One region of the Eleftheria terrae genome, then DNA from elsewhere that is predicted to be linked to it. Evidence: predicted binding sites of a transcription regulator. Region 1 holds the regulator's gene; each other region holds the start of a gene.
The links. Region 1 encodes LexA, which represses DNA repair genes until DNA is damaged. Its sites were predicted from a motif close to ACTGTATNNNNATACAGT; they were not measured.

Region 1 (5,626 bases):
TCGCGAAGCGCACCGGGTCCCGGTGTCGCCAGCGGGTCCAGAAGCCCCGCTGCCCGCAATAGCTGCACAGGTAGGGGCAGCCACGCGAGAACTGGACCACCACGGCCCGGCGGCCTCCCCAGTAGCTATAGCGGCTGTGGTCGATCAGTTCCCAGCCGATGCGCCAGGCGTCCAGATCGGTCAACATCGGCGCCTGGCCGGTGGTGCGGACCTGACCTTGTTCGCGGTATGCGATCCCCGGCACGTCCGACAGCGGCGTGTTCGACGAAAGGGCGCGCATGAGCCGGGTCGCCGTCTCCTCGCCTTCGCCCCGGACCACGATGTCGATCTGCGGCGCCTCAGCCAGTATCTCCTGCCAGTGGTAGGTCGGGTGCACGCCGCCATAGACGATGCAGCAGCCAGGCATCGCCTGCTTGAAGAGGGCCGCCAGCTCCAGCACGGTCACATGGACCGAGCTGGAACCGGAATGACCGAGCATGACCACATCGGGATGCTCGCGCCGCACCGCATCCACCACCTGGCCGAGGGACAGCGGTCCCAGTTCCGCATCGAGCAAGCGAACCGGGAACCCGGCGTCGATCAACGGCCCGCCGACCGACAGCAGGCCCAGAGGCGGCAACTGCTCGCGCGGAACGCGGCTGCCGATGGCAGTGTGGGGAGGATTGACGAGCAATATCTTGAGGGCCGGCATGTCACAGGGGTCAGGGCGCCGCGAAACGGCAGGAGGCCGGCGAACATAGCCGACCGCGCCTGCAGTGACAAGGGCATGGCCAACGAAGGCGTTTGCAGCCAGCGGCAACGCCGGCATCGCCTTGCAGTCGCGGCGCGTCGATACCGTTTTGGAGCGGTCTGCCCCCTAGCGCTGCCCGGCGCGTGGCGTCGACCCCGCGCTGGACACTCCGCCATTGCCTTTCGGTCACACCGCCGCTGCGGTCCCTCGACGGTTCGCCGCCGGCCGCCAATCAAGACGGCCTGCACGGTGCGCTTGCTGTATGGCGGCTGATGCGAGACGCCCGGAGGACTCGCCGCGGCTGCCCCGGCTGGCGCCGTGGCGACACTGGCGCTTCCACTGCCTGGGGCGCCGTGGCTACCTGTGACCCGGCGCAGGCGCCGGGCCGCGTGGCTCAGACCGCTGCCACCCAGCGGGCGCCGCCCGGCAGCATCGCTTCGGCGGCCCGTTCGAGTGCGGCCAAGCGGTCGAGCTCACGGCACACATCAACGAAGCTGCCGCTCAGCAGGGTGCGACGATGGTCGCTCGGGTCTTGCACCACCCGCAGGTGGCGGGCCGGTGTGCTGCCCAGCGCCGGTACCCGCACGGTCGGTGCTGCTGCGCCCGGCTGCAGGTGCACGCGCACCTCCCACCGGCCGCCCTTGCCGGCGAACAGGCTCACGCGCAGGTCGGCCTCGCCATGGTCGTCCCAGTGAGCCGACCAGGGCCGCACCGCGAAGACGGTGGTGTGGGCCCGGCGCGCGGCACGCTGGAGCTCGCGCAGGTCAGCCAGGGCCAGCTCGGGCAACCACACGGCCAGCACACCGCCACGGCCGGCCCGCAGCCAGGACAAGGCCCGCGGCAGCGTCTCGTGCGAGGGCACCTCACAGGTGCCGGTGGCCCGGGCGCCCGGCGTGGCCACGCAGCCTTGCGCCGGATCGAAGACCACCCCGGCCGGCTGGCCCAGCAAGGCGGTGCGCTGGCCGTGCGACGCGGCGCTGCACAGCACCGGGCCGAGCAGGGCCAGCTCGGGATGACCCGGCTGCGGCGCCAGCACCTCGACCACGCCGGCGGCCGGCCAACCGCCGGCCGGCAGCACCGCGTCGAGTGCGGGAAAGCCACTCGGGGTGGGACCGGCGGCGGCCGCCGCCGCGGCGCTGCCGCCTGGCCCGGCGGGCGTCATCGGCAGCCACAGTTGCTCGCGCAGACGTGCCCACCAGGAGGGGCGGCGTGGGGAACGCCCCGGCGCGCGGACCAGGCGCGCCTCCGTGTGGCCGTTGCCGGCGTCGGTGGGGGCGGGGGTGGGGGGGGTGTGGATGGAAGAGGCCATGTCCGTCTCCGAAAATCAAAACAGTGCAATGACGTTCGGCAGGATTGGTCGTTTCGGAAGTCCTGCAGCCCGGCTGGGCTGTGCTTCCTGCTCGCTGCACGGGGCTCGCGAGCAGAGGCTCGCGAAACGCCCGCCACCCGCGCAGCGGCTCGGCGAAAAAAGCGTGAGTCGTGGTCGGTCGTCGGCCGGTGCGGCTCAGCCGCTGCCGCGGCTTGCAGTGCGATGGCGCTGGCCCTCGCCGCCCGCTTCGCTAGCGGACATGCGCAGCTGGCCATAGAGCAGCTTGCGCTGGGCGGTGTAGTGCCACCACGGCGCCGCAGGTGCACCGCGCATGAAGTCGATCGCTGCCATGAAGGTATCCAGCACGCAGGGGTCTTGGCGTTGGCCGGTGCGTGCGCACAGGTCGTGGTAGAGCACCAGCGCGTCGCGGCCGATCAAGTCGCGCGGGGCGTGAATGCCCAGCAGCGCCAGGTCTTCAGCGAGCGAGGGGCCGATGTTGGGGATCAGCTCCAGCGACGCGGTCGGATGCAGGCAGTCGGTGTGGCGCAGCGCTTTCATCAGGACTTCCGGAGGCTGGAGTTGAAACACCGGGCAGGTCACATCACCAGGGTGTTGCGGATCAGGCCGACGGCGATGCCCTCGAGCTCGAATTCCTGGCCGGGCTCGACCACGATGGTCTTGAAGTCCGGGTTCTCGGCGATCAGCTCGATGGTGCCGCGTGTCTTCTTGAAGCGCTTGACCGTGACATCGTCACCCAGCCTTGCCACCACGATCTGCCCGTTCTTGGCTTCCTTGGCTTTCTGCACGGCCAGCAGGTCGCCTTCCAGGATGCCGGCGTCGCGCATGCTCATGCCGCGCACCTTCAACAGGTAGTCCGGTTGCCGGGCGAACATGCTGGCACCGACGTGGTAGGTCTGGTCGATGTGCTCCTGCGCCAGGATGGGGCTGCCGGCGGCGACACGGCCCACCAGCGGCAAGGCCAGCTGTGCAATGCCGGGCAGCGGCAGCAGGCCCTGGCGTCCCATGCTGGCCAGCCGCGATTCGTTCACCGAGCGCAATGTGTCAGACTTCAGCCGGATGCCACGCGAGGTGCCACCCACCAGCTCGATGGCGCCCTTGCGCGCCAGCGCCTGCAAATGCTCTTCGGCGGCGTTGGCCGAGCGGAACCCGAGCTCGGCCGCAATCTCTGCCCGGGTGGGCGGCGCGCCGGTGCGCTCGATGGAAGCGCGAATCAGGTCGAGGATCTGCTGCTGGCGCGCGGTGAGCTTGGGAAGGTCGGAGCGTTGCGGGTCCACGGGCACCTCGGGTGGTGGGTTCAAATGGGGTGTTGACAGCCCGGGGCGGTAGCCAGGGCCTACAGCGGTTCGAAGGCGGCTTCCTCGCGGAAGCGGTGGCAGGAACGGCTGAGGCGCAGGCACTGTTCGGGCATCCAGTAGCTGTATTTTTATCCAGTCTTTCGAAAAATGCAAAGCAAAGCGAAGCAGGTCGTGATCCTCGGCACCGGTGGCACGATTGCGGGCACCGCCGCCCAGGCGGCGGACACGGTCGGCTATCGGGCGGCCCAATTGGGCATCGCCTCGCTGGTGGAAGCCATTCCGGGCCTGCTGGCCTGTCCGCTCGAGACCGAACAGGTCGCGCAAGTGGACAGCAAGGACATGGGCTTCTCGGTGTGGCAGGCACTGGCCCGCCGCATTGCGCACCATCTGGCGCGCGAGGAAGTGGCCGGGATCGTGGTCACCCACGGCACCGACACGCTGGAGGAGACCGGCTACCTGCTTCAGCGGCTGCTCGCGCCGGCCAAGCCGGTGGTGCTGACCGCCGCGATGCGACCGGCCTCGGCCCTGCAGGCCGACGGGCCACAGAACCTGCTGGACGCGGTGCTGGTGGCGCGCGAACCAGGCGCGCGCGGCGTGCTCGCCTTGCTGGCCGGCGCGGTGCACAGCGCTGCGGAGGTGCGCAAGAGCCACACCTACCGCCTGGATGCCTTCTGTTCGGGAGACGCCGGGCCGCTGGCGTATGTGGAGGCCGGCCAGCTGCGCCGCCTGCGCGACTGGCCCCAGGGCGAGGCACTGGGCCTGCAGGCGGTGGCGGCCGATGTGGCGGACTGGCCCTGGGTGGAGATCGTCTCCAGCCACAGCGGGGCCGACGGGCGGGCGGTGCGCGCGTTGACGCGCATCGGTGTGCAGGGCCTGGTGGTCACGGCCACCGGCAACGGCACGGTGCACGAAGATCTGGAGGCGGCCCTGCTGGAGGCGCAGGCCGCCGGCGTGCGGGTATGGCGCAGCACCCGCTGCGCCGAAGGCCGGGTACTGCCCCGGCCGGACGATATGCTGCCGGCCGCGCAGGCCGGCACGCCCTACAAGGCCAGGGTCGAGCTGCTGCTGCAGTTGCTGTCCGCGCGCGGCGCCTGAGACGGCGGCGCGCGGCGCGGGCCGCCCTGGCGCGGCCCGCGGGCCCTCAGACCACGCTCAGGCGCACTTCGATGTTGTTGCGGGTCGCATTGGAATAGGGGCACACCTTGTGTGCAGCTTCGACCAGCGCCTCGGCATCCGCCTTCTCCCAGCCGGGCAGCGAAATGGCGAGGTCGGCCTGGATGCCGAAGCCGGCCGGGATCGGCCCGATGCCGACCTTGCCGGTCACCGAGGTGTCGGCCGGCAGCGCCTTCTTCTGCTGCGAGGCGACAAACTTCATGGCCCCGAGGAAGCAGGCCGAATAGCCGGCGGCAAAGAGCTGCTCGGGGTTGGTGCCGGCTGCGCCGGAGCCGCCCATTTCCTTCGGCAGGGCAAGCTTCACGTCCAGCGCACCGTCTGACGAGACCGCGCGGCCGTCGCGGCCTCCGTTGGCGGTGGCTTGGGCGGTGTACACCACTTTGTCGAGTTTCATCGAAAGACTCCTTGCTTGGTTGGACAGGGGGGAGGGAAACCGACGCTTCTGAAATGAAGCGTTCTATTGAATTGTGTACAACATATTGCAACAAGCCGATGGCATCATGCCGCCTCGGCCTGGCTGCTGTCTTCTTCGTGCGGCTCGACGGCCTGCAGCGCCAGGCGCTGCCGCAACGCGTGCAGCCGCTGGCGCAGCTCGGTCATCTCGGTCACGGTGCATTGCACGGCACAGGAAACCTGGCGCGGCACTTCGGCGGCGCTGCGGCGCAGCTGGCGGCCGGCGGTGGTCAAGGTGATGACCACACGGCGTTCGTCGTCCTTGGCGCGGGTGCGGGTGAGCCAGCCGCCGGCTTCCATGCGCTTGAGCAGGGGCGTGAGGGTGCCGGAGTCGAGGAAGAGCCGCTCGCCCAGTGCCCCCACGCTCAGGCCGTCCTGCTCCCACAGCACCAGCATTACCAGGTATTGCGGATAGGTCAGGCCGAGGCGGTCGAGCAGCGGCTTGTAGAGCTTGGTCATCGCCAGCGACGTCGAGTACACCGCGAAGCAGAGCTGGTTGTCGAGCAGCAGCAGGTTGTGCTGCTCATCGACGGCGGGCTGCAGGGCGGTGGGCTTGTGCGTTGGCATGGTTGAACTGTACTTCACAATTCAATTGCGTGCAATATAAACAACTTTCGAACTGAAGGAAGATCGCCGGGCGTGGCT
Region 2 (5,626 bases), 1.5 Mb from region 1:
CCTGGCGCACGGCCGTGAAGGTGCTCACCACCGGCCTGCTGGTTGCGCTGCTGATCGGGGCGTCCGTCAAGTTCAACCCCTGGGGAGGCAGCCAATGATCGAGACGCTGCTGGGCGGCCTGCTCGGTGGCGCTCTCCGGTTGGCACCCGAGCTGCTGAAGTGGCTCGACCGGGCCGGCGAGCGCCGGCACGAGCTCGCCATGCAGGACAAGGCACTTGCATTCGAACAGCTGCGCGGTGCACAGCGCATGGCCGAGATCGGCGCAGCGGCCGACGCCGCCTGGGGCGTCGGCGCAATGCAGGCCTTGAAGGAAGCGGTGGCCGCGCAGGGCCAGCTGTCCGGCGTCAAATGGGCCGACGCGCTGTCTACCAGCGTCCGCCCGGTCATCACCTACACGTTCATGGGCCTGTATTGCACCGTCAAGGCCGCCGTGCTCGTGGCTGCATTGAACGCCGGCACAAGTTGGCAGCTGAGCATCCCGCAGATCTGGACCGAGGGGGACCAGGCACTGTGGGCCGGCGTGCTGAATTTCTGGTTCATTTCGAGGGCCTGGGAGCGTCGAAATGGCCGGGCGTAAGGGGCGGCAGCCCCGACCTCTCGCCGAGCGTTTCTGGGAAAAAGTGCAGCGGCATGGAGACGACGAGTGCTGGCTCTGGATCGGCTCGATCGACACGCGAGGCTACGGCAGTATCGGAGCGGACGGTGGCAAGCCGCTCATGCGCGCACACCGAGTGGCGTATCAACTGGAGGTCGGCCCAATCCCAAAGGGGCTGGTCGTCTGCCATTGCTGCGACAACCGGGCCTGCGTCAATCCGCGTCACCTCTTCGTCGCAACCCAACGCGAGAACGTACTGGACATGGTGCGTAAAGGGCGCCGCCGTTGGCCCGCGGGTGAGTGTCACCCGCGTGCGCGTCTCACCTCCGAACAGGTCTTAGCGATCAGGCGGGACACTCGATCTTCCAGCCAGATTCGTGCTGAGTACAAGATCTCGAAGTCAACGCTGAGCGATCTTCGACATCGAAAATCGTGGAGGCATCTAACGTGATCCAGGTGCCGCCGCAGGCTGTCGAGCTGGCCAAGCGCTTCGAGGGCTTCCACCGAGTTCCGACGCAGGACTCCCTTCGCCGCGCCCACCCCTACATCTGCCCTGCTGGATATCACACCATCGGTTTCGGGCATCTGTGCCGACCGGACCACTCGCCGATCACCGAGGCGGAGGGTGAGGCCTATCTGATGCAGGACCTGGCCCAGGCGCTCCAGGCGACGCTGCGCTACTGCCCAGTCCTCGCCGCCGAGCCGGCGGGCAGGCTCGCGGCCATCGTCGATTTCACCTTCAACTTAGGCGCGGGACGGCTTCAAACGTCGACCCTGCGCCGTCGGCTCAACGAGCGCGCCTGGCTGGCTGCGGCGGAGGAGCTGCGCCGCTGGGTCTACGGCGGAGGACGGGTCCTGCCAGGACTGGTGATCCGCCGAGAAGCCGAGGCTCAACTTCTACGCCATCGCAGCGGAGTGCTGCCAGGGACCTCGCTGCAAGCTGTGCCGCTACCGCCACGCACCACGTCCGCGGCGCCCCGTGGTGATCTTCTCCATCACTAAGGCGACAAGCCGGTCAGAGGGAATATCAACCGCGTCGGCCACCGCGAAAAGCGTTGACACGGTAGTTCCCCAAGATCCCTCGCTCCAACGGGCTGGCCTGATTGAGATGAAGGCCGGCTCTCAGTGCTAGGTCGATCTGTGTCAGGCCACTCCGTCGCCGCAGCTCATCACAACGCTGTTATGCCGGCATCCAGTTCTACGCCGGGACGATCGGCAACACCGCAAACGGGCTGATGGCTGCGGCCCGCACGGTGACTGGCGAAAGCGAACTTCCTTCAACCCAACCATGCATGTCCTCCCCCCTGGATGGGGGGCAACGGTACGCGAATACCGCCTAGACTTGAATGGGGAGCGATTCAGCAGTCGGTTTGCGCTTCCGCATCCTGCTCTGCCGCTCGATCCGCTTGCATGGTGCGCCCGAGGAGAGCGTGCAGCAGTCGCCAAACTGGAGGTGCATGATGGAAACCGGTCACCGTTTGATGCTCGCGCTTGGCATGCTGGCAGGGTCGGCAGGCCTGTGCGCCAATCCCCTTCCTCCCGGTGGGTCCGTGTGGCTGCCGGACTCCCATCCTCAGATCGTCGGCACTTGGATCGACTCGTCAAGCGACTCGTTCTACCTGACCGAATACGTGGGCGGAAGCGAGCCTTGGCGAAACCTGAACGGAAGTGTGGAAACGGTGGTGACCCGGTCGACCACCGACAACACGTTGAATTTCTACTGGAGGGTCACGCTCAACTCAGGTTCTGATGTGCCGGCCAACAACTTCTTCTCCTTCTCTGTCGAGAACTTTCTGCATACCGCCTTTTCCTTTGATGTTGGATGGGTCCCGGACAACGGAGCATCGCTGCAATCGGTCTCGCGCATTGGGACACTCTCTGGCGGCTGCACTTTGCAAGCCGACTGTGCCGTCTTCGACTTTCCCTCCTATAGCCAGCCATTCAGCGGCACGTCTTGGTTCTTCCTCGACACTGATGCAACCCAATACGATCGGGGAGGCCATGTTGTGGTCAAGGACGGCATGGCAATTGATTCGCCTCCGGTGATCTCGACGTTCCGGCCAGTGAGCGGCGCCTCAAGCACATCAGTTCCGGCTCGATAGCTCCATGGTGCTCGCTGCTGCTGGATGACGGCGGCACACACTGCCCGCGCATCGGCGGCAAGGGGAATGGACGGCGGGACTGCTTCAGGGCAACGCTTGTGTACCCTTCGCAGGGAGCGGCGCCGGGCCTTCTGCGAGACCGCTGGCCGGATACAAGGTCAGCAGGGAACGTGCTTGCTGCGATGGCGCTTCCAGCCACTGTGCATAGGCGTTTTCGGAGAGAACCGCCATCATCCGCTTCTCCTCGCCTGGCTTGTGCATCCGCCGCATGAGGGGATGGGCATTGGCGTTGACGATCAGCGCCGTGAAGGGTGATCAGTTCCTCGCCGTCCTGATCCTTCGGGCGCCACCGCTCCCACAGGCCGGCGATGCCCATCGGAGCCCCGTCGGTACGCCAAAAGCGCCAGCGCACGTGCTGGCCGCTTTCCCAGTTCGGTTCGAAGAAGCTCTCCATCGGGATGATGCAGCGCTGGCCGCGTTTCCAAGCATCCCGGTAGGAGGCCTTGCTCTCCACGTCCTCGCTGCGCGCATTGACGGTGGACCACCCAATCTTCGGCGCCTTGGCCCACCACGGCAGCAGGCCCCAGGTCGCGGCGATCGACTGCAACCCGAGGTCGATGCGCTCGGCATCTCGCCGGACGATCGGCCCCTGATAGCGCGGCCACAGCTCCGGCTTCCAGTCCTCGCTTTGCAGCCCAATGCCAAACGCAGCGAGCAGCCGCGGATTGCTGCGAACCGGGACGTAGCTCACGCACATGTGCTCACCTCACTGAAGATGTGAAATGCTGCGCCGCAACAGCGGCCAACCCTCTGGCCAGGGAACGCGTGCGGTTCTTCTGGCGATGAGTGTGTAGGCATCGGCCTGACTCGACAAGGACGGGGCGGTGAGATACTGTATATATAAACAGGTATCCGCATGTCTGCCGCCGCTCCCTCTCCCTCACGTGTGCCTGCCGACCGGTGTGCCGAGACCGTTCTGGAATCACTCGATCCAGCGATCGAGTGTTCACTGTGGCGCGGCACCGAGCTGTCGTGCGGCGAGCAGCGCACTGTGAGTACCGGCTTCGAGGGCCTGGATGCTGAACTACCGGGTCGGGGTTGGCCCTTGGGCGCGGTGACAGAAATCCTGCAGCCGCAGGCCACTCTGGCGGAATGGCGACTGCTCGGGCCGGGACTGCGCCAGCTGGCGACCGCAGAGCGTCCCTTGTGGCTGGTGGGGGCGCCCCATGCGCCCTACTGTCCCGGGCTGCGTTTGGCTGGCCTTCCTGAAACCCACTTGATTCGGGTGCGTGTCGACATCCCGGCTGAGCGGCTGTGGGCAACCGAGCAAGCGGTCAAGGCCGACGGTCTGGGTGCCGTGCTGGCTTGGCTGCCCCAGGTGCGGCCGGCGCAAATCCACCGATTGCAAGCCTGTGCAGCTCAAGCCGACATGCCCATCTTCTTGATGCGGCCGGAGCTTGCCCTGCGTGATGCTTCTGCAGCGCCACTGCGGCTGGTGGTATCTCTCGGTGACGCATGGACGTTGCACGTGCAGATCGCAAAGCGCCGCGGCCCAGTTCATGAAGGTCAGTTATCGCTTCCCGCTGTGTCGCCTCAGTTGGCACGGCTCGCAGCGGCCCGCTTGCAGTCCATGGGCCATAGTTTCATGGAAAGCCACCGGGTTGCGTCAGCTGCCACTGCTTCTCCTTACCCCGCGCTTGTCACCGACCATGCTGTTGCCGAGTGAGCCCGGTGCTCAAGGTAGTGTTCCTGCCTTCAACCTCCGCTCCGGCCGGCAGCAGACGTCAACGTGTGCGCCGCCGGGTCAACGAGCGCAAGCAGGCTGGCCGCCGCAGAAGAGTTGCGCTCCTGGGTATATGCCAAGGGACGGGCATTTGCGAGTCTGGTGGCGCGAGGAGATGCCGACGCCCGCTGGGGTTCTGTCCAGGCGCGGCGCGACCTGTGTCCTCCCCCTCAGCACTCCCGAGCATGCGGCCTTGCCGGATCGCGGTGGGGGCACCTTCCGCAATGCCGAGAAGGTGGCGGGCTGATCTGTGCGAGAAGGGCTACCCGGGCCGGCCAGGGTCAGTGCGGCGACGCATGGCGGGGTAGAGCCGCAGCGGCCCTTGACAGCGACTACGGTGCGCTCCTTGGAGCAACCAACATTCGTCTTTGAGCAAACGGACCGATGGCGCCTCGGGATGAGTGGCGGCTGCTACGTTTCAGCGGCAGGGCTCAGCCGCGCCTCTGACGGTTTTGGTTCAGGCACCAGCCGCACCAGCATTCGGGCTACGGCACGGGTGCCGCCAATGAATATGAGCGCTCCGAGCACATTGAACGCGACATGTGCATTGGCGATCTGCTGCGCGGCGTCGTGCGCCGAAGCTCGGGCCAAAGCTGTGAGCGGCTCCAACAGGGCCACCCCGGCGGCGGCCGTCGTCAGGTTGAAGCCGAGATGGAAGACGCCAGCCCTGATGGCTGCAGCCGACCGGCCGAGGGTGGCCAATAGGGTGTCGGCGCAGGTGCCGATCTCCGCCCCCAGCATGAGCGCCAAGCCGGCCTCCAGGCCGATGAGTTGCTGGCTGGCCAGGGTGATGACGATGGCCATCATCGCAGAGGAGGACTGAATCGCCACGGTGGCGGCCGCACCCACCAATACACCCATCACGGGGTCGGAGAAGCCTTTCAGCCAGTGCTTGACCATATCACTTTGGCCCAGTGGCTCCATCGCATGCCCGATCGTGGTCAGCGCAAACAGAATGGCGCCCATGTAGAAGACCGGCTCGCTCCAGTGAGCACCTCGACGGTGGCGGGTAAGAAATTGACCCGCCAGGCCAAGGATCAGAAGCACAGGCGCATAAAGGTCGACATTGAGTGCGAAGACCTGGCTGGAGAAAGTGGTGCCGATGTTGCTACCCAGGATCACGGGCAGGCTTTCGGCGAAGCCGAT
Region 3 (5,626 bases), 510 kb from region 1:
GTCACTGAACAGCGCCGCCTGCACCGCCCCGCTGCTGCGGCCACCACCGGTCAGGACGATTTTTTCAGCGCCGATCAGGCGCGATGCAAGGCGGAGTTCGGGCGCTGTTCGGTGCCAAAGTCACAGCAGACCCGAGGTGCTGCCGTCGCCGGCACAGCGACGCCTTCTGAGGCATCAGGCGATGACGTTCTACGTTCAGGCGTCGGGGCATTGGGGCATTCGGACTCAGGGCGCCACAGCCACAGCCCACAGCCCACAGCCCACAGCCCCAGCCCCAGCCCTAGCCCCAGCCCTAGCCCCAGCCCTAGCCCTAGCCCTAGCCCCAGCCCTAGCCCTAGCCCCAGCCCTAGCCCCAGCCCTAGTCCCAGCCCTAGTCCCAGTCCTAGTCCCAGTCCCAGTCCCAGTCCCAGTCCCAGTCCCAGTCCCAGTCCCAGTCCCAGTCCCAGTCCCAGTCCCAGTCCCAGTCCCAGTCCTAGTCCTAGCCCTAGCCCTAGTTGTGAAGCTTCAATAGGTTGTATCTGTGGTTCACCCGGACTGAGTCTGGGAGACTGGAAGTCGCCAAACACCCAGCACTTCCAGGAAACAGCCGGATGAACACCCATAAGAATGCCCGACTTGCGTTCGCCCGTCGTCTCGAAATGGTTCTTGACATGACCGATCGGGGCCTCAAGCCAGCAGAAGCGGCGTTGCGCCACGGCGTCACACCGCCCACGGCGCGCAAGTGGCTGGGGCGCTACCTGGCAGAGGGACAGGCCGCGTTGGGCGATGCGTCTTCCAGACCCAAGCACTCGCCTCGCGCGATCGAGCCCGGCAAGGCGTTGCTCATCGTCGAGTTGCGGCGGCGCCGGATGATCCAGTCAAGAATCGCCAACACCGTGGGAGTGTCGGAGGCGACGGTCAGCCGCGTGCTGGCTCGTGCAGGACTGTCCAAGCTGTCGGACTTGGAGCCGCGAGAGCCGGTGCAGCGCTACGAGCATGCAGAGGCAGGGGACTTGCTGCACATCGACACCAAGAAGCTCGGGCGCATCGAACGGCCCGGCCATCGTGTCACGGGCAACCGCAAGGACTCCGTTGAGGGCGCCGGCTGGGAATTCCTGTTCGTGGCGGTGGATGACCACGCGCGGGTCGCCTTCACCGCCATGCATCCCGACGAGCGCGGGCAAAGCGCTGTGCAGTTCTTGCGCGACGCCGTGGCTTACTACAACCGCCTGGGTGTGACGATCAAGCGCTTGCTGACCGACAACGGCTCGGCATTCCGATCCAAGCCCTTTAGACACGCTTGTCAACAGCTGGGCATCACTCAGAAGTTCACCCGAGCGTACCGCCCGCAAACCAACGGCAAGGCCGAGCGATTCATCCAGTCGGCCCTCCGTGAGTGGGCCTACGGCTGGACCTACCAGAACTCCGAGCAGCGACGCCAGGCGCTTCACCGCTGGCAACACCACTACAACTGGCACCGTCCACATCACGGCATCGGCCGCGTTGCACCCATCTCCCGCCTTCCTCCGCCAAGAAACAACGTCTTGACAGTTCACACCTAGTCCTAGCCCTAGCCCTTGGCCTCGAAGCCTGGGTCTTCAGGCTCACGGTTCACGGCTTATCGATGGCCTCATCCACCGGCCGCGTCGCCGCCATCGCATCGCCCGCCGGCATCGCGTCCAGCTGCCCAGCGTATTGCAGCAGGAGACCGAGACCGGGCATCGAGAAGCGCACGAAAAACTGGTAGCGCCCGTCAACCACCAGCTTGCCTGCATGCACCCGTGGCATCAGCCAGCGCGGCAACGGCAGTGGCCCCAGCCGGGCGCCGCGCACCTGCCAATGCCAGCCGCCTTCGGGTGTGGCGACATCGAGCAGCAAGGTCAGCGCACCGGTCTTCTCGCGCCAGTGCCCCGATGGCGATTGCCCGACCGGCTCGAACACCGACAACAGCACCGGCCCATCGCCGAAACGGCGCGACCATTGCAGGCCGTGCTCGTCATGCCGCAGGTCCACCCGCAGGCGACAGCGATCCTGGTCGAGCGGAATGCCCAACTTGCGTTGCAGGCGCGCGCCGAGCCAGCCGGCCAGGCCCCGGCCGCGGGTGAGCTCGACCTCGCCTTCAAGCCGGCCGTCATGACGGTGCAGCGCCTGCAGCAACGGATGCAGCTCGCTGAAACGAGCGCCGAACCAGCGCTCCACCGTGTTGGGCATGACGGCAACCATCAGAACAGCACCCCTTGCCCGCCCCGCTGCGGCGGTTTGAAGGCCGAGAGATCCAGCGGCCGGATCGTGCGCGTCAAGCCATGGCGGGCCACCGCCTTTTCGATACGCTGGCGAATCAGCCCGGCCCACAATCCGGCGCCTTTCATGCGCGACGCAAAATCGGCCTTGTAGTCCTGCCCGCCGTGCATCTCACGCACGCGCGCCATCACGCGCTCGGCCCGGTCGGGGAAATGCTGCGTCAGCCACTGCTGGAAGAGCGGGTTCACCTCCCAGGGCAGGCGCAGCACGGTGTAGTGGATGGAGCCGGCGCCGGCCTCCGCAGCGGCTTCCACCAGGCGTTCGATCTCGGGCTCGTTGATGAAGGGAATGACCGGCGCAATGTTGACTCCCACCGGCACGCCGGCCTCGGCCAGCCGCCGCACGGTCTGGAAGCGGCGCAGCGGCGATGCGGCACGCGGCTCCAACACCCGGCACAGCGCCGGGTCCAGCGTGGTGATGCTGATCGAGACCCAGGCCCGGCCCGCCTGCGCGGCAGGGGCGATGAGGTCCAGGTCGCGCTCGACGCCCGAGGATTTGGAGATGATGGTGAACGGATGACTGCAGCCCGCCAGCACCTCCAGCACGGCTCGCGTCAGGCGCAGCTTGCGTTCGACGGGCTGATAGGCGTCGGTCGCGGAGCCGATGTTGATCGCTGACGGCCGGTAGGACGGCCGCGCCAGCTCGGCCTCCAGCCGCTCCGCCGCGTTGACCTTGGCGACGATGCGGGTCTCGAAATCCAGCCCCGGCGAGAGATTGAGGTAGCTGTGGGTGGGGCGGGCATAGCAGTAGATGCAGCCATGCTCGCAGCCACGGTAGGGATTGATGGACAGCTCGAAGGGAATGTCCGGTGAGTCGTTGGCGGACAGCAGCGACCGAACCCGTTCCTCGATCACGAACGTGGTGGGCGGCAGTTGCTCTTCGCTCGCGGCCTGCTCCAGCGTGCCCCAGCCGTCGTCGAAGCCCTCCCGCTCCGCCTTTTCAAAGCGGTGCGCGATGCGCAAGGCCGTGCCTCGCCCCTTCAGGGCGGCGGCGGGCGGATGAAGGTCGGACACCATGAGGAGGGATTGAATCACTGTATGCACGTACAGTATATTCCTCCCATGCACTGCTGCCAAGAGAGCCCCAAACGCTACGGCCCGCCTGGCTCGCGGCCGCCGCCACCCGCACTCGCCAAGGAAGTCGTCCCGATGAATCCCGCCGCCTCGTCGCTCACCCGTGCCCTGCACCCCATGCCTGGCTTCGTGGAAGATGCGCTGGAGTTGCGCGGCCTGATGGCCGCCTACCAGGCGCGTCCGCCCTATCAGCGAAACGACTACCTCGGATGGATCCTGCGGGCCAAGACCGACGACGCCCAGCTTCGGCGACTCGAGCAAATGCTCGCGGAACTGGAGCATGGCGCGCTCTACATGAAGATGCGATGGCGCCCGCGCGCACCGGCCGCGAAGAAGAAGCGGTGAGGCGGCCGGTGGCTGGTGTGCCGCAAGCACGGCTCGGCCACCGGCTGCGGGGCCGTCGAGGCGGCGAATGCAGCAGGCCGGAACAACGGTCCGGCCCGTCGAGCGCTGCCCGCGCGGGGCGGCCAGCGCGCCGGGCCCGGCTGCCCGGCATTGGGGCGACGGCCTGGCAGCCGTCGCCGGCTGGCGTCAAGCCGCGCAGAGTTGCTGCTTGGCCGCCAGGTATTCGGAGCGCAGGCGCTCCACCAGTTCGCGGGCCGGCACGACCTGCTTGATGGTGCCGATGCCCTGCCCGCAGCCCCAGATGTCCTTCCAGGCCTTCTTGGCGTTTTCGCCGCCGAAGTTCATCGCGCTCGGGTCGCTCTCGGGCAGCTTGTCCGGGTCGAGGCCCGCGTTGACGATGGACCCCCGCAGGTAGTTGCCGTGCACGCCGGTGAAGAGGTTGGAGTAGACGATGTCCTGGCTGCTGCTCTCGGTGATCATCTGCTTGTAGCCCTCGGCGGCGCGCGCCTCCTCGGTGGCGATGAAAGCCGAGCCCACGTAGGCGAAGTCCGCCCCCATGGCCTGTGCCGCCAGCACCGAGCGGCCGCTGGCGATGGCGCCGGACAGCGCCAGCGGGCCGTCGAACCACTCGCGGATTTCCTGCACCAGCGCGAAGGGGCTGGTGGTGCCCGCATGCCCGCCGGCACCGGCCGCCACCGCGATCAGGCCGTCGGCGCCCTTCTCGATGGCCTTGCGCGCGAAGGTATTGTTGATGATGTCGTGCAACACCACGCCGCCGTAGCTGTGCACCGCCTGGTTCACCTCGGGCCGTGCGCCGAGCGAGGTGATGATGACTGGCACCTTGTACTTCACGCAAAGCGCCAGGTCCTGCTCCAGCCGGTCATTGGACTTGTGCACGATCTGGTTGATCGCGAAAGGAGCGGCCGGGCGGTCCGGATGCGCCCGGTCGTGGGCCGCCAGCGTCTCGGTGATCTCGGCCAGCCACTCGTCGAGCTGCGACGCGGGCCGGGCATTGAGCGCCGGCATCGAGCCGACCACGCCGGCCTTGCACTGCTCGATCACGAGCTTGGGATTGCTGATGATGAACAGCGGCGAGCCGATGACGGGCAGCGGCAGGTTCTGCAGGACGGTAGGCAAGGGCACGAGGTTCTCCCTGGTAAGACACGGCTGCCAGGCAGCCGGCGGATTCGAATGACAGGCGGGCCGGCGCCGGGCCGCCTCGGCGGCAGCCCGGCGCCGGAGGATCAGAACGCCTCCAGCGCGAGCGCGGTGACGCTGTCCGCGCCTTCAATGATGCTGTCGCGCTGGCCCGGCACGCGAGCCAGCAGGTGCTCGGCATAGAAGCGCGCGGTGGCGATCTTGGCCTGCATGAAGGCGGCGTCCTGGCCGGCCGCAAGCCGCTCCTCGGCCACCAGCAGGGCACGCGCCAGTTGCCAGCCAGCCACCAGATTGCCGGCCAGCATCAGGTAGGGCACGCTGCCGGCGAACACCGCATTGGGCTTGGCCTTGGTGTTGGCGGCGACGAATTCCACCACCTGCACGAAAGCCTCGCGGGCCGCGCGCAGCCGCTTGAGCGTGGCGTGCGCATCGGCGCTGTCGCGCTTTGCCAGCTCGGCCTCGGTGGCCTCGATCAGGCGCGCCACCGCCTTGGCGGTCTGTCCGCCGTCGCGGGCGGTCTTGCGGCCGACCAGGTCATTGGCCTGGATGGCGGTGGTGCCCTCGTAGATGGTCAGGATCTTGGCATCGCGGTAGTACTGCGCCGCACCGGTTTCCTCGATGAAGCCCATGCCGCCGTGCACCTGCACGCCGAGGCTGGTCACCTCCAGGCTCATCTCGGTGCTGTAGCCCTTCACCAGCGGCACCAGGAACTCGTAGAAGGCCTGGTTCTGCTTGCGCACCTCGGCATCCGGATGGTGGTGCGCCACGTC

Region 2: a site for LexA is predicted at 3,589-3,606, ahead of imuA (translesion DNA synthesis-associated protein ImuA). Genes of this name have one in related genera too.
Region 3: a site for LexA is predicted at 3,313-3,330, ahead of N7L95_RS24035 (PA0069 family radical SAM protein). Genes of this name have one in related genera too.

Annotation. Positions count from the first base shown of each region.
Region 1 is NZ_CP106951.1:410,966-416,591, forward strand. It holds gene bchE (magnesium-protoporphyrin IX monomethyl ester anaerobic oxidative cyclase) at 1-691, opposite strand, end outside; gene N7L95_RS02190 (hypothetical protein) at 1,125-2,039, opposite strand; gene N7L95_RS02195 (helix-hairpin-helix domain-containing protein) at 2,235-2,597, opposite strand; gene lexA (transcriptional repressor LexA) at 2,636-3,334, opposite strand; gene N7L95_RS02205 (asparaginase) at 3,503-4,450, shown strand; gene N7L95_RS02210 (organic hydroperoxide resistance protein) at 4,497-4,922, opposite strand; gene N7L95_RS02215 (MarR family winged helix-turn-helix transcriptional regulator) at 5,027-5,548, opposite strand.
Region 2 is NZ_CP106951.1:1,888,900-1,894,525, forward strand. It holds gene N7L95_RS08395 (DUF6127 family protein) at 1-98, shown strand, start outside; gene N7L95_RS08400 (hypothetical protein) at 95-577, shown strand; gene N7L95_RS08405 (HNH endonuclease signature motif containing protein) at 717-1,046, shown strand; partial or broken gene N7L95_RS08410 (lysozyme) at 1,043-1,501, shown strand; gene N7L95_RS08415 (hypothetical protein) at 1,966-2,697, shown strand; gene N7L95_RS08420 (SOS response-associated peptidase) at 2,606-3,448, opposite strand; gene imuA (translesion DNA synthesis-associated protein ImuA) at 3,614-4,423, shown strand; gene N7L95_RS08430 (Na/Pi cotransporter family protein) at 4,892-5,626, opposite strand, start outside.
Region 3 is NZ_CP106951.1:5,353,266-5,358,891, reverse strand. It holds gene N7L95_RS24045 (IS481 family transposase) at 591-1,541, shown strand; gene N7L95_RS24040 (DUF4166 domain-containing protein) at 1,591-2,202, opposite strand; gene N7L95_RS24035 (PA0069 family radical SAM protein) at 2,202-3,296, opposite strand; gene N7L95_RS24030 (YdeI/OmpD-associated family protein) at 3,429-3,698, shown strand; gene N7L95_RS24025 (NAD(P)H-dependent flavin oxidoreductase) at 3,885-4,841, opposite strand; gene N7L95_RS24020 (acyl-CoA dehydrogenase) at 4,943-5,626, opposite strand, start outside.